One region of the Nitratireductor sp. PBL-C9 genome, then DNA from elsewhere that is predicted to be linked to it. Evidence: riboswitches for the same ligand, from Rfam matches in the RefSeq annotation. Region 1 holds a riboswitch; each other region holds the start of a gene.
The links. Region 1 has a riboswitch for cobalamin ahead of ACRTG1_RS03700 (HupE/UreJ family protein). Riboswitches for the same ligand answer to the same signal wherever they lie in the genome.

Region 1 (3,647 bases):
CACTGGCCGGGAAGAAGGATGGCTCAACAATGCCATGACCCGGTGCATAGAAGCCGGCCTTGGCCACTGGTTCCGCCTCGGGCGCTTCGATGTCCCGCCCGGCGAGGCGCGCCAGCTGCATGGTCAGCGCGCGCATATTGTCCGGTCCGCCTTCGCGGAAGCAGGCGAGCAGCGCCGCGCGCGCTTCCGGCGAAACGGTGGAGCGCTCGGCAAGGCGCGGGTCGTCCTGATGGCATTCGCCGGGAAGCAGCGCCAGCGCGATGCCCTTTTGCCGGGCCAGTGCTGAAAGCCGGTCGCAGCCATAGCGCCACCACTCATAGCCGCCCAGCACCCGCACCAGAATGACGCGCGCATGCGCTGCCGTGTTGTCGATCCACAGATCGACCGACATGGGGTGTCTCAGGTCGCGCAGTGCGGCGAGGCGCAGCGCGGGCAGGGCCTCGCGCTGCGCCTGCCATGCAGAGGCGATCCCCGCCAGATCGCTGTCGGTGAACGACAGCGCCACCATGTCCGCCGGCGACTGCTGCAGATCGACAGGCTCGATCAGATCGTCGAGTGAGGCACTGGTGGTGGCGAGGATGTGCATCGGATCAGGCCGAGAGAAGGCTTTCGATACGCGCGCGGTCGATGCCCTTGAGGCCGATCACGACAAGCCGCGTCTCGGCGGCTTCGCCGGCCTTCCACGGGCGGTCGTAATGGTGCGACACGCGCGGACCGACTGCCTGCACCTGCAGGCGCATGGGCTTGCCCTTCACATGCGCAAAGCCCTTGAGGCGCAGAACCTCGCCGGTCTCCACCGCCGCATTGACACGTGCTTCCAGATCTTCGGGCCGCAGAACCGATGGCAGATCGACAACGAATGTATCGAAATCGTCGTGCTCGTGGTCATGCGCATCGTCGTGATGCGTCTTGCGGTTCTCGATGTCGTCCTCGACGGCAAGCCCGAGACCCAGCAGCAGGGCAGGGTCCACCTTGCCATGCGCGCTCGGCACGATCTGCACATTGCGCGACAGATGTCCCGCAATCCGCGCGCGGGCGCGCCCGGCGGCTTCGTCATCCAGAAGATCGTTCTTCGACAGAACGATCAGGTCAGCGCAGGCCACCTGGTCGTCGAACACTTCTTCGATCGGATCATCATGGTCGAGCGAATCGTCGGCTGCGCGCTGTGCATCCAGCGCGTCCATGTCCGCAGCAACCTGACCGTCGGCAAGTGCCGGCCCGTCCACCACGGCAATCACGCCATCGACCGTCACACGGTTCTTGATTGCCGGCCACTGAAAGGCCTGCACCAGCGGCTTTGGCAGCGCCAGACCGGACGTCTCGATCAGGATGTGATCGACCTTCGGCTCACGTGCGAGGATCTGGTCGAGCGCCGGCACGAAATCATCGGCAACCGTGCAGCAGATGCAGCCATTGGCGAGTTCGAGAACGTTTTCCTCGGGGCAATTGTCCAGCCTGCAGCTTTTCAGCACCTCGCCATCGATGCCGGCATCGCCGAACTCATTGACGATGATCGCCAGCCGCTTGCCATGCGCGCCTTCCAGAACATTGCGGATCAGCGTCGTCTTGCCGGCACCGAGAAAGCCGGTCACGACGGTGCAGGGAACCCGGTCGAAACTCGTGGTCATGGGATATCCTTCAGGTGATGGAGTGTGGAGAACGATAAGACGCGGGTGAGGGGCGCACGGGCCTTTTGCGGCCGCGTACTGGCAGAGACACCATGAATGGTCGGGAGAAGGCGCGCAGCGGCGCTGTCAGCAGTCACAATGCACACTCCTTGCCCGGGACACCCGCCAGGCGGTCAGGATTTCATTCGCAGACGGCAGGTTTCCTGGCTCACGGGTCGATGCGCTCTCCAGCCTTCCCAGGGCAAACCCCAGTGGCGTGTCAGGTGCGCTCTCCGCTTACAGTTGCGGGGACAGCTGCGGCATTGGGCAAGGCCCGCACCGCATTCCCTCTTAGCCCTCTCCATTGCGGGAGAAGGACCGTCTGCTGCGCATTTACGGCTCGCCCGCCACGTCTGTCAATGCGGGCAACAAAGCGTTTGCGGGGCGTGGCGATTCTTGTATGCTCCGCCCGCTGTCGGTTCCGCTGAAGCGGACCCAGAGGGAACGTGGTGCGGCGCAATCGCGCCAAGACCACGGCTGCCCCCGCAACTGTAAGCGGAGAGCGTTTTCCTGATCGCCACTGAGGCATGATGCCTTGGGAAGGCTGGAAAGCGCATCGACCCGTGAGCCAGGAAACCTGCCGACGGCCTGAAAGAAACACCGTAACCCTCGGGTGGAGGGGAAAGGACCGGACATGAACACGCGTTTCCTGCGCACTTTTTCCGCATTCGCATTTGCATCGCTCTTCGCAACCAGCGCCCACGCCCATCACGCCATGGACGGGCAGACGCCCACGACCCTTTACGAAGGGCTGGTCTCAGGGCTCGCCCATCCCGTGATCGGGCTTGATCATCTGGCCTTCATCCTCGCTGCCGGCCTGTTTGCCGCCGTCGCCGGCATGAGCCTTTTCGCGCCGCTTCTCTTTGTTGCCGGCTCGCTTGTCGGCGTCGGCCTGCATCTGATGCTGCTCGATCTTCCGGCAGCCGAAATCGTCATCGCGGCAAGCGTTCTTGCTGGCGGCTGGCTTCTGGCGCGCGGTCGGGCCGTAGAGAGCCACATGCTTGTCTTCGCCCTGTTCCTGGTGGTCGGCGTGTTCCATGGCTATGCCTTCGGCGAAGCCATTGTCGGCAGCGAGCAGACGCCGCTCATCGCCTATCTCGCAGGCCTTGCCGCAATACAGAGCGCCATCGCGCTTGGCGTCTATTTTCTCGTCCGCTCGCGCGGCTGGGCGGTTGAGGCCATGCAGCCCCGGCTTGCTGGCGCCGCCATTGTCGGTGTCGGCGTAACCTTCCTTGCCGGACAGCTTGTCGGCTGAGCCGGCGGATCTGACGATGCGTTCACTTCATTTCGTTCTGGGCGGCGCGCGCTCCGGCAAGAGCCGCCATGCCGAAACGCTGATCGAAGCCGCGCCCGCGCCCTGGCACTACATCGCCACGGCCCAGGCCTTCGATGACGAAATGCGCGAGCGCATCGCCATTCACCGCGCGCGGCGCAAAGGGGCATTGGCGGGGCCGGGGGAAGTAGAGGGGGCGTGGCAGACGCACGACGCCCCGCTCGACCTGCCGGGCATGCTTCAAACCCTGCCGGCCCGCGAAACGGTTCTGGTCGATTGCCTCACCCTGTGGCTCAGCAATCTCATTCTCAACGACCATGAGCTAAAACCTGCCGCCGAGCGACTGCTTGCAGCTCTTGCCGCAAGAGAGGGAACCACGGTTCTCGTTTCCAATGAAGTCGGCTTCGGCATCGTGCCGGAAACCCCGCTCGGACGCCGTTTCCGCGATGAGGCGGGGTTCCTGAACCAGAAAGTCGCCGCCGCTGCCGACAGCGTCACGCTGGTGGTTGCCGGCCTGCCCATGAAAGTGAAGTGACATGCGAGAGATCGACGCAAACGAAGCCGGGCGCCACAAGGCAAAAATGGCCAAACGCAAGGCCGTTCAGGATGCCGAGGTGCGCGACAAGACGGTCGAAAAGGGGCTTCTGATCGTCAATACGGGGCCGGGCAAGGGCAAGTCCACCGCCGCCTTCGGTCTTGCGCTGCGC
Region 2 (3,647 bases), 710 kb from region 1:
CAGCGCGTCGATGGGCGCAACATCGCTTGCCAGCAGCATGGAGCGATAAAAGAGGATCGGCACGACAGGCCTGTCGGCATTCGCACTGGCCGGGAAGAAGGATGGCTCAACAATGCCATGACCCGGTGCATAGAAGCCGGCCTTGGCCACTGGTTCCGCCTCGGGCGCTTCGATGTCCCGCCCGGCGAGGCGCGCCAGCTGCATGGTCAGCGCGCGCATATTGTCCGGTCCGCCTTCGCGGAAGCAGGCGAGCAGCGCCGCGCGCGCTTCCGGCGAAACGGTGGAGCGCTCGGCAAGGCGCGGGTCGTCCTGATGGCATTCGCCGGGAAGCAGCGCCAGCGCGATGCCCTTTTGCCGGGCCAGTGCTGAAAGCCGGTCGCAGCCATAGCGCCACCACTCATAGCCGCCCAGCACCCGCACCAGAATGACGCGCGCATGCGCTGCCGTGTTGTCGATCCACAGATCGACCGACATGGGGTGTCTCAGGTCGCGCAGTGCGGCGAGGCGCAGCGCGGGCAGGGCCTCGCGCTGCGCCTGCCATGCAGAGGCGATCCCCGCCAGATCGCTGTCGGTGAACGACAGCGCCACCATGTCCGCCGGCGACTGCTGCAGATCGACAGGCTCGATCAGATCGTCGAGTGAGGCACTGGTGGTGGCGAGGATGTGCATCGGATCAGGCCGAGAGAAGGCTTTCGATACGCGCGCGGTCGATGCCCTTGAGGCCGATCACGACAAGCCGCGTCTCGGCGGCTTCGCCGGCCTTCCACGGGCGGTCGTAATGGTGCGACACGCGCGGACCGACTGCCTGCACCTGCAGGCGCATGGGCTTGCCCTTCACATGCGCAAAGCCCTTGAGGCGCAGAACCTCGCCGGTCTCCACCGCCGCATTGACACGTGCTTCCAGATCTTCGGGCCGCAGAACCGATGGCAGATCGACAACGAATGTATCGAAATCGTCGTGCTCGTGGTCATGCGCATCGTCGTGATGCGTCTTGCGGTTCTCGATGTCGTCCTCGACGGCAAGCCCGAGACCCAGCAGCAGGGCAGGGTCCACCTTGCCATGCGCGCTCGGCACGATCTGCACATTGCGCGACAGATGTCCCGCAATCCGCGCGCGGGCGCGCCCGGCGGCTTCGTCATCCAGAAGATCGTTCTTCGACAGAACGATCAGGTCAGCGCAGGCCACCTGGTCGTCGAACACTTCTTCGATCGGATCATCATGGTCGAGCGAATCGTCGGCTGCGCGCTGTGCATCCAGCGCGTCCATGTCCGCAGCAACCTGACCGTCGGCAAGTGCCGGCCCGTCCACCACGGCAATCACGCCATCGACCGTCACACGGTTCTTGATTGCCGGCCACTGAAAGGCCTGCACCAGCGGCTTTGGCAGCGCCAGACCGGACGTCTCGATCAGGATGTGATCGACCTTCGGCTCACGTGCGAGGATCTGGTCGAGCGCCGGCACGAAATCATCGGCAACCGTGCAGCAGATGCAGCCATTGGCGAGTTCGAGAACGTTTTCCTCGGGGCAATTGTCCAGCCTGCAGCTTTTCAGCACCTCGCCATCGATGCCGGCATCGCCGAACTCATTGACGATGATCGCCAGCCGCTTGCCATGCGCGCCTTCCAGAACATTGCGGATCAGCGTCGTCTTGCCGGCACCGAGAAAGCCGGTCACGACGGTGCAGGGAACCCGGTCGAAACTCGTGGTCATGGGATATCCTTCAGGTGATGGAGTGTGGAGAACGATAAGACGCGGGTGAGGGGCGCACGGGCCTTTTGCGGCCGCGTACTGGCAGAGACACCATGAATGGTCGGGAGAAGGCGCGCAGCGGCGCTGTCAGCAGTCACAATGCACACTCCTTGCCCGGGACACCCGCCAGGCGGTCAGGATTTCATTCGCAGACGGCAGGTTTCCTGGCTCACGGGTCGATGCGCTCTCCAGCCTTCCCAGGGCAAACCCCAGTGGCGTGTCAGGTGCGCTCTCCGCTTACAGTTGCGGGGACAGCTGCGGCATTGGGCAAGGCCCGCACCGCATTCCCTCTTAGCCCTCTCCATTGCGGGAGAAGGACCGTCTGCTGCGCATTTACGGCTCGCCCGCCACGTCTGTCAATGCGGGCAACAAAGCGTTTGCGGGGCGTGGCGATTCTTGTATGCTCCGCCCGCTGTCGGTTCCGCTGAAGCGGACCCAGAGGGAACGTGGTGCGGCGCAATCGCGCCAAGACCACGGCTGCCCCCGCAACTGTAAGCGGAGAGCGTTTTCCTGATCGCCACTGAGGCATGATGCCTTGGGAAGGCTGGAAAGCGCATCGACCCGTGAGCCAGGAAACCTGCCGACGGCCTGAAAGAAACACCGTAACCCTCGGGTGGAGGGGAAAGGACCGGACATGAACACGCGTTTCCTGCGCACTTTTTCCGCATTCGCATTTGCATCGCTCTTCGCAACCAGCGCCCACGCCCATCACGCCATGGACGGGCAGACGCCCACGACCCTTTACGAAGGGCTGGTCTCAGGGCTCGCCCATCCCGTGATCGGGCTTGATCATCTGGCCTTCATCCTCGCTGCCGGCCTGTTTGCCGCCGTCGCCGGCATGAGCCTTTTCGCGCCGCTTCTCTTTGTTGCCGGCTCGCTTGTCGGCGTCGGCCTGCATCTGATGCTGCTCGATCTTCCGGCAGCCGAAATCGTCATCGCGGCAAGCGTTCTTGCTGGCGGCTGGCTTCTGGCGCGCGGTCGGGCCGTAGAGAGCCACATGCTTGTCTTCGCCCTGTTCCTGGTGGTCGGCGTGTTCCATGGCTATGCCTTCGGCGAAGCCATTGTCGGCAGCGAGCAGACGCCGCTCATCGCCTATCTCGCAGGCCTTGCCGCAATACAGAGCGCCATCGCGCTTGGCGTCTATTTTCTCGTCCGCTCGCGCGGCTGGGCGGTTGAGGCCATGCAGCCCCGGCTTGCTGGCGCCGCCATTGTCGGTGTCGGCGTAACCTTCCTTGCCGGACAGCTTGTCGGCTGAGCCGGCGGATCTGACGATGCGTTCACTTCATTTCGTTCTGGGCGGCGCGCGCTCCGGCAAGAGCCGCCATGCCGAAACGCTGATCGAAGCCGCGCCCGCGCCCTGGCACTACATCGCCACGGCCCAGGCCTTCGATGACGAAATGCGCGAGCGCATCGCCATTCACCGCGCGCGGCGCAAAGGGGCATTGGCGGGGCCGGGGGAAGTAGAGGGGGCGTGGCAGACGCACGACGCCCCGCTCGACCTGCCGGGCATGCTTCAAACCCTGCCGGCCCGCGAAACGGTTCTGGTCGATTGCCTCACCCTGTGGCTCAGCAATCTCATTCTCAACGACCATGAGCTAAAACCTGCCGCCGAGCGACTGCTTGCAGCTCTTGCCGCAAGAGAGGGAACCACGGTTCTCGTTTCCAATGAAGTCGGCTTCGGCATCGTGCCGGAAACCCCGCTCGGACGCCGTTTCCGCGATGAGGCGGGGTTCCTGAACCAGAAAGTCGCCGCCGCTGCCGACAGCGTCACGCTGGTGGTTGCCGGCCTGCCCATGAAAGTGAAGTGACATGCGAGAGATCGACGCAAACGAAGCCGGGCGCCACAAGGCAAAAATGGCCAAACGCAAGGCCGTTCAGGATGCCGAGGTGCGCGACA
Region 3 (3,647 bases), on a different contig from region 1:
GTCGAACCAGTCGGTCGCGGCATAGCTGAGCGAGGCCTCGACACCGCGCATGCGCGACGTGCCGGTGATCTGGTCATACTGGGTCGTGTAACCGATCAGATCGTCGATCTCGAGCTGGAAATAGGTGATGTCGGCGATTGCCCTGTCGTTCCAGAAACGCTGCTCCACGCCAATGTCGAAACCGAAGCTGGTTTCAGGCCGCAGATTGGGGTTTGCCCCGAACGGACCGAAAAGCTCGTTGAGGCTGGGTGCACGGAAGCCGGTTCCCACCGAGCCGTGCAGACGCGTTCCGGTCGCATCGATGAGATAGGAGGCGGTTGCCCGGTATGTGGTGTGCCCGCCGAATTCGCTGTGCTCGTCCTGCCTGAGGCCGGCTGTCAGCGTCAGGTTTTCAACCGGCGTGGCAATGGCCTCGCCCCAGACGCCTGCGATCCAGAAATCGGAATCGATCTGGGGGTTGAACATGCCGGCGGGAAAGACTGCGCTCTGACGTTCGTAATCCGCGCCACCCTGAACCGTCAGCCATTCATTGACGTCGAATGCGCCCAGATAATCGGCCTTGTAGCGGCGACCGTCATAAGAGCCGTCGAACGCGGTGCCGGTGATGGAGCGTTCCAGGTCGAAGGCCTGCACGGAAACCGTGTTGCGGAAGCGGCCGTCCATCAGGTCGAGATTGAAGCCGGCGCGGCCGGCCAGCTGTTTGCTGTGGTTGGTCGCCGTCAGATTGTCGCTCGGCAGAATGGTGCCGAAGCCCTGATTGTCGAACTCGGCTTCCGCGTCGATGTAGAGCGCCGAGCCGAATACGGAGAACACGTCGGAAAATGCATGCTCGGCATTCACGTCGAAGGTGACGTTCTCATAGCCATCGCGCTCCGTGCCCGTAGCCGCAGCCGAAATGCCGTCGGTGCGGTAGCCGGTTGCGTTGATGGAGAGTTTCGACTGTTCGTTCGCCGCCCTGAAACCGTAGGAGCCGCCGACCGTGCCGTGCGAGCCGCCTTCGCCCTGAATGATATGGGCGATGCCCGGTTCGATGTCGCCCAGCGTCGACAGGCTGATCACGCCGGCAATCGCATCGGAGCCGTAAAGCGTGCTCTGCGATCCCTTCAGCACTTCGATGCTCTGCAGGCCGCCCGACAGAAGATACTGGTAGGACGTCTGCACCTGCGGGCTGGTCGGATCGGAAATGTCGATGCCGTTATAGAGCGTCTTCACATAGCGGCGCGGCGCGCCGCGGATCGAAAGGCTGCCCTCTGCGCCAACGCCACCCGGCGATGAGAGGCTCACACCCGGCAGCAGGTCGAGATACTCGACGGCCAGCGGCAGGGACTGTTCCTCGATCTCTTCACGACCCACCACGTTCACCGTCGACCCCACGGTGGATGCCTCTGCCGGTGTGCGGTTGGGCGTGATGACCAGTTTTTCAAGCACATAGTCTTCTGCGCCCGCCATGGTGGCTGAAAGGCCCGTCAGCAACGCCGAAGCGCTGAGCAGGAGCCGGGTGCGATAACGTCTGGATGGCATGCGTGCTCTCCATGAGAATGCTGCTTCTTTTGCTGGAGAGCGATGGCTGTCTGAATCTGTCCCCCGCCAGCGATGACATTTCGTCACCACTGCGAGATCCACAGCCCCGGAAGCGTCCCGCATCCGGTCGGTGACGGCTCAAGGCAGGTTTCCTGGCTCGCGCTTCATCGGCTTCCTCGCCTTCCCGGGGCATTGCACCCAGTGGCATAGGAGGAGCCTCGGCGCTCACAGTTGCGGGAGCAGCCACGGCTGCGGCCTGATCATGCAGGGCCGTTCCGTGTTCCCTTTTCCCCGGCATGCGAGTGCCTGCCGGAGCACCTCAAGCGAACAAAATTCGCTTACCAACTGGCTCCGGCAGCGTCAATTGCGGCCTGTGGGACGGCTGTTCCACCCATAACGGTGCAGGTGGCGGGTATTGTCAGTACAGGTTTCGGAAATTGTTGCGAAATCGGCTCTATTTGTCAGTTTTGCGGCTCATTTGTCGCAAACTCGTCATTTCAACGGTCGAAAAACCTGCAAAACTTACCATTGGCCCCGGTCGTTTTTTGACATCGCTGGCGCGATGGGAAATGCTGAACACAAACTGATAACGGCAAGAAATGGGAGTGCGTCGATGACGTTTTTCAAGAGCAATGGCGAGAAAGTGCCAGCCCGCGTCGCCGAAATGGCGAACGAAGCGCGCGTCGGAAAAATGGACAGACGTGAGTTCCTGGCGCTCGCAAGCGCACTCGGCGCATCGACAGCCGCCGCCTACGGCATGCTCGGCCTTGCCGCGCCCACACATGCGCTCGCTCAGGAGCCCAAGATGGGCGGCACGCTGCGTGTGGCCATGTTCATCAAGGATCCGAAAGACCCGCGCACGGCCGACTGGTCCGAGATCGCAAACGCCATGCGCCAGACGCTTGAACCGCTGGTGAAATACACGCGCGACTTCACCTTTGAGGGCCGGCTTCTGGAGAGCTGGGAGGTCAACGAAGACGCCACCGAGTACATTCTCCACGTGCGTCCGGGCGTGACCTGGAACAATGGCGACGCCTTTACCGCAGACGATGTGATCTACAACTTCAACCGCTGGTGCGATCAGACGGTGGAGGGCAACTCCATGCCCGCCCGCATGGCTGCACTCATCGATCCGGAGACCAAGAAGGCGCGCGAAGGCGCGATCGAGAAGGTCGACGACATGACGGTGAAGCTCAACCTGTCAGCCCCTGACATTTCCATCATTCCCGGCATGGCCGACTATCCGGGCCTGATCGTGCATCCGAGCTTTGATGAGACGGGCCGTGATTTCATCGCCAATCCCATCGGCACCGGTCCCTTCGAACTCGTTTCATACGAAGTGGGCAACCGCGTCGAACTGAAGAAGCGCGAAGACGGCAAGTGGTGGGGCGGCGAGGCCTATCTCGATGGCATCGAGTTCATCGATTACGGCACCGATCCATCGGCCATGGTAAGCGCCTTTGAATCCGGCGAGATCCACACCAATTACGAGACCACCGCCGATTTCGTGGACATTCTCGACGCCATTGGCCTGGTCAAGTCCGAGGTCACCACGGCAACGACGATTGTGGCCCGCACCAATGTCAACAACAAGCCGTATGACGATGAGCGGGTGCGCCGCGCGCTGCAGATGGCCGTGGACAACGCCACAGTTCTGGCGCTTGGCTACGACAATGCCGGTGAGGTGGCCGAGAACCACCATGTTTGCCCGATCCATCCCGAATATGCGGAACTGCCCAAGATCGAGCGCAATGTGGACGCGGCCAAGGCGCTGATGGAAGAGGCCGGCCAGATGGAGCATGAGCACGAGCTGATCTCGGTCGACGAGGACTGGCACAAGAATACCGGCGACGCCATTGCCGCACAGCTTCGCGAGGCGGGTTTCAAGGTCAAGCGCACCGTTCTGCCGGGTTCGACCTTCTGGAACGACTGGACGAAATACCCGCTGTCCATGACCAACTGGAACATGCGTCCGCTCGGCATTCAGGTGGTCGCGCTCGCTTATCGCACCGGCGAGGCGTGGAACGAGTCCGCCTATTCCAATCCCGAACTCGACAAGCTGATCGAACAGGCGCTGGCCATTCCGGACCCCGACAGCCGCCGCGAGGTGATGAAGCAGATCGAAG
Region 4 (3,647 bases), on a different contig from region 1:
TCGTTCGCGCGAGGCCACGGCCATCATCGTTACGCACTCTATCCAGGAAGCGATCTTCCTGGCGGATTCCGTCTTCGTGATGTCACCGCGACCGGGCCGGATCGTCAAGCGCATCGACATTGATCTGCCGCGTCCGCGTACGCCCGACATGATTACCGGCAACCGCTTCAACGAATATGTCCGCGAAATTCACGACCTGTTGTTCGGAAGCGGAGAGGGGGCCAGCCATGACTGACAAGGAAACTGTCGATCCCGAGGTGCTGATCGCGCTTGCCGAAAATGAACGCAAGACGCTGATCGAGCGCACGCCGCAATGGCTGCTCGTGCTGCTGTTCGGTGCGGCCGTTGTCACGGTGTGGCACATGGCCGTCACCTATAGCGGCATCTCGCAGCTGGTTCTGCCGGGGCCCTATCAGGTTCTGCAGGACCTCATCTTCACGCTCAACAATCTGTTCACCGGCGGTTATGTGGCCCATGCCACATGGATCACGCTGGTCGAGGTTGTCTTCGGCTTTCTGCTGGCTTCGGCCATCGGCCTCACGCTCGGCATGATCATCGGCGCGACCACGCTGGGGCGCAAGGCTATCATGCCCTATGTGGTGGCGATCAACACGATGCCGAAGGTGGCCTTCGCGCCGCTGTTCGTGGCGTGGTTCGGCTTCGGCATCGAGTCGAAGATCATGATGGCCGCGTTCATCTCGTTCTTCCCCGTGACGATCAACACGGCGGCGGGCCTGGCGGCAACCGACAGCAACATGTCGATGCTGTTCAAATCTCTTGAGGCGAACCGCTGGCAGACGCTCATCAAGCTGCAGATGCCCTATGCGACGCCCTACATCTTCGCCGGTCTCAAGCTGGCGGCAGTGTGGAGCGTGATCGGCGTTGTCGTCGGCGAGTATATGGGCGGCGGCGAGGGCCTGGGCGAGCTGGTCCGTGTCGCGGCAAGTCAGCTGCGCGTTGGCCGTGTTTTCGCGCAGATCCTTCTGCTCAGCCTGATGGGTCTCTCGGTGTTCGGTTTCGTGACACTGCTCGAGCGCTATTTCGTGCGCTGGAGGCGTTAGATCGCCGCGCGTTCGTTCGGATGCACAAAGGACGATCGAAACACTTGATAGAGGATCGGACCGAAAACCGGTTTCCGCTTTTCGGTCCGATCCTCGAAATTTCTCCCCACAACATTGTTGTGTTTCCCAACTTGCACCCGCCTATCCGGCGGGTGTCTTTTTGTGTGGGAGCCGTTCTTTCGCGCAAACGCCATTCGCGGTTGCGTCGCGGTTCCTTCGCGGATAGGGTCGCCGCCGCATGCGGTTCCGCCTTTCGCGGATGAAAAGGGAACCCGGTGCGGTCTGCCAGACAGACCAATTCCGGGACTGCCCTCGCAACTGTAAGCGGCAAGTTCTTTCCAATGCCACTGGCGAAAGCCGGGAAGGCGGACCGAACGTTCGAGCCGCGAGTCAGGAGACCTGCCTCATGCATAGACCATGAACGCCGGACGAGGTGCGCCGGCAGGAGGCCCAGAATGCATGCAGGCGCTTTGCCGGCAATGAGTCCGTCTATCGGGACGTCACGTCTCCGATCCGTTTCCCGATTTCCTTCGGCGCAGGCCGAACTGAGCCGATTGTTCCAATGTGGTGCGCCGCATTCGGGCGGGTCGCGCCATGCGCGTTGATCTGGCAGGCTTTGCCCGTGAAGGCGCGCTTGGCGACCACCGGGCGCTGATGCGTCTTGTCGAACGGGCGGACGCGCTTGGTTTCGGCGGCGTCTGGTTCAACGAATTTCATTTCGGTCGCGAAACGCTGCCCTATCCGTCCACGCTTCTGCTTGGCGCGGAGGTTCTGGCGCGGACGGAGAGGCTGCGGTTCGGCACGTCGATCCTCGTTTTGCCGCTCTATCATCCGCTGCTGCTTGCCGAGCAGATCGCGCAGCTCGATTTTCAGAGCGGCGGGCGCGTGGATGTGGGGATCGGGCGCGGCACCGAGCCCGGCACATTCACCGCGCTCGAGATTTCGCGCGATGACGCATCAAGGCGGTTTGCCGAAGCGCTGAGGATCATGATCGACGCCTGGACGAAACCACATTGTTCGGCGGATGGCGGGCCGTGGCGTTTTTCCAACGTCTCCGTCGGGCCGCCGCCGGTGCAAAAGCCGCATCCGCCGATCTATGTCGCCGGCGTCTCGGAAGAGACGGTCGACATCGCCGCCAGGAACGGTTTTCCGCTTCTCCTGAGCCTCGAACCCAATGAAGCGCGGCAATTGCCCGTGTTTCATGCAGCACTTGATCGCCATGGTGGATCGCGCGCGCCGCTCGTTGCTTCATCGCTGTCGCGTTACGTGATGATCGCGCCGACCCGGGCGGAGGCCATGGAGCGGGTCGATGCGCTTCTGGAAAAGCTCAATGCACGGCGCGCGGCACGGGCGCTGGAGCGTGGAATGCAGCCGCCTGCGCTGCGTGATCGCGCCGCCATGCTGGCGGATTTCACCATCGCGGGAACGCCCGAGGATTGCCTTGCACAATTGCGCGCGCTCTCGGCGGAGACCGGCGCGAACAGCATTCGCTGCCTGTTCAGCGCCAACGGCCTGATCGCCAACGATGTGGCGCTCGCCGGCATGGAACTGTTTGCAGCGGAGGTCATGCCAGCGCTCGGCCAGCCAGAACAACCCCCATCCCCAGTTGAAAGCGCCGGCGGCATGCCGGCCATAGAAGGAGTGAATTGATGTCGCGATTAATCGGTCTGCGCGGGCTTGCGGTCGCAGGTTTCGTTCTGGTGTCTGCGCCCGCCTTTGCCGATGAGGCGGACTTTCCCTATACGGATGAGAATTGCGGCTACACCACCACCTATGAAGCGCCGCCGGCGCGGGCGGTGACGCTGAGCAACAACGCCACGGAGATGATGCTGGCGCTCGGTCTGGAAGACCGCATGGCCGGGACCTCCTATATGGCGAACCTCAAAATCAGCCCCCAATACGAGGCGGCGTACAACACGGTTCCCGTGCTTTCACCGCTGGTCGCCACTACCGAACAGCTCATCGAGGCGGAGGCCGATTTCGTCTATGCCGGTTATCCGGACGGGTTCAGCGAAAGCCGCCACACGCGCGATCAGCTTCACGATCTGGGCATGAAAACCCGCCTCAACACCGAGGGCTGCAATCTCGGCAAGTTCGGTTTCGACGAGCTTTATGCGGAAATCCGCTCCATGTCGGCAATCTTCGGCGTGCGCGAGCGCGGCGAGGCTTTGATCGCCGACATCGAGGAGCGCCTTTCCGAGGTGGAAGCAAAGCTCGATGGCGTTGAGGCCATGCCGGTGTTCATCTTCAATGGCGGCGAATCCGCACCGCGCGCCGTGCTCGGAAACACCATGCTTTCGCATGTGGTTGAGCGGGCCGGCGGGGCGAACATCTTTGGCGATGTGGCAAACCGCTATGGCCAGGTCTCCTGGGAGCAGATCGCCGAACGCGCGCCTGAATACATCGTTGTCTATTATTCAGGCACGGCCGGTGGCCAGGTGGTTGGCGATCCGGCCGGCGAACTGGGCCAGGCGCGCATCGAGATCCTGAAGGCCAACCCGACGGTGGAGAATGTGCCCGGCATTGCGGGCGAGAAATTCGTCACCATCGATTCCGTCTGGGGACAGCCGGGGCCGAGCTCCATCG

Region 2: it holds a riboswitch for cobalamin, as region 1 does, so the genes downstream of both, cobW (cobalamin biosynthesis protein CobW) here and ACRTG1_RS03700 (HupE/UreJ family protein) in region 1, are expected to answer to the same signal.
Region 3: it holds a riboswitch for cobalamin, as region 1 does, so the genes downstream of both, ACRTG1_RS11740 (TonB-dependent receptor plug domain-containing protein) here and ACRTG1_RS03700 (HupE/UreJ family protein) in region 1, are expected to answer to the same signal.
Region 4: it holds a riboswitch for cobalamin, as region 1 does, so the genes downstream of both, ACRTG1_RS03995 (LLM class flavin-dependent oxidoreductase) here and ACRTG1_RS03700 (HupE/UreJ family protein) in region 1, are expected to answer to the same signal.

What each region holds. Positions count from the first base shown of each region.
Region 1 covers NZ_JBPAXW010000001.1:787,711-791,357, reverse strand. The annotation lists gene cobN (cobaltochelatase subunit CobN) at 1-586, opposite strand, end outside; gene cobW (cobalamin biosynthesis protein CobW) at 591-1,628, opposite strand; cobalamin riboswitch at 1,805-2,005, opposite strand; cobalamin riboswitch at 2,067-2,266, shown strand; gene ACRTG1_RS03700 (HupE/UreJ family protein) at 2,302-2,922, shown strand; gene cobU (bifunctional adenosylcobinamide kinase/adenosylcobinamide-phosphate guanylyltransferase) at 2,939-3,475, shown strand; gene cobO (cob(I)yrinic acid a,c-diamide adenosyltransferase) at 3,477-3,647, shown strand, end outside.
Region 2 covers NZ_JBPAXW010000001.1:73,343-76,989, reverse strand. The annotation lists gene cobN (cobaltochelatase subunit CobN) at 1-669, opposite strand, end outside; gene cobW (cobalamin biosynthesis protein CobW) at 674-1,711, opposite strand; cobalamin riboswitch at 1,888-2,088, opposite strand; cobalamin riboswitch at 2,150-2,349, shown strand; gene ACRTG1_RS00375 (HupE/UreJ family protein) at 2,385-3,005, shown strand; gene cobU (bifunctional adenosylcobinamide kinase/adenosylcobinamide-phosphate guanylyltransferase) at 3,022-3,558, shown strand; gene cobO (cob(I)yrinic acid a,c-diamide adenosyltransferase) at 3,560-3,647, shown strand, end outside.
Region 3 covers NZ_JBPAXW010000004.1:389,320-392,966, reverse strand. The annotation lists gene ACRTG1_RS11740 (TonB-dependent receptor plug domain-containing protein) at 1-1,521, opposite strand, end outside; cobalamin riboswitch at 1,647-1,858, opposite strand; gene ACRTG1_RS11735 (ABC transporter substrate-binding protein) at 2,135-3,647, shown strand, end outside.
Region 4 covers NZ_JBPAXW010000002.1:8,775-12,421, forward strand. The annotation lists gene ACRTG1_RS03985 (ABC transporter ATP-binding protein) at 1-235, shown strand, start outside; gene ACRTG1_RS03990 (ABC transporter permease) at 228-1,061, shown strand; cobalamin riboswitch at 1,286-1,482, shown strand; gene ACRTG1_RS03995 (LLM class flavin-dependent oxidoreductase) at 1,656-2,711, shown strand; gene ACRTG1_RS04000 (ABC transporter substrate-binding protein) at 2,711-3,647, shown strand, end outside.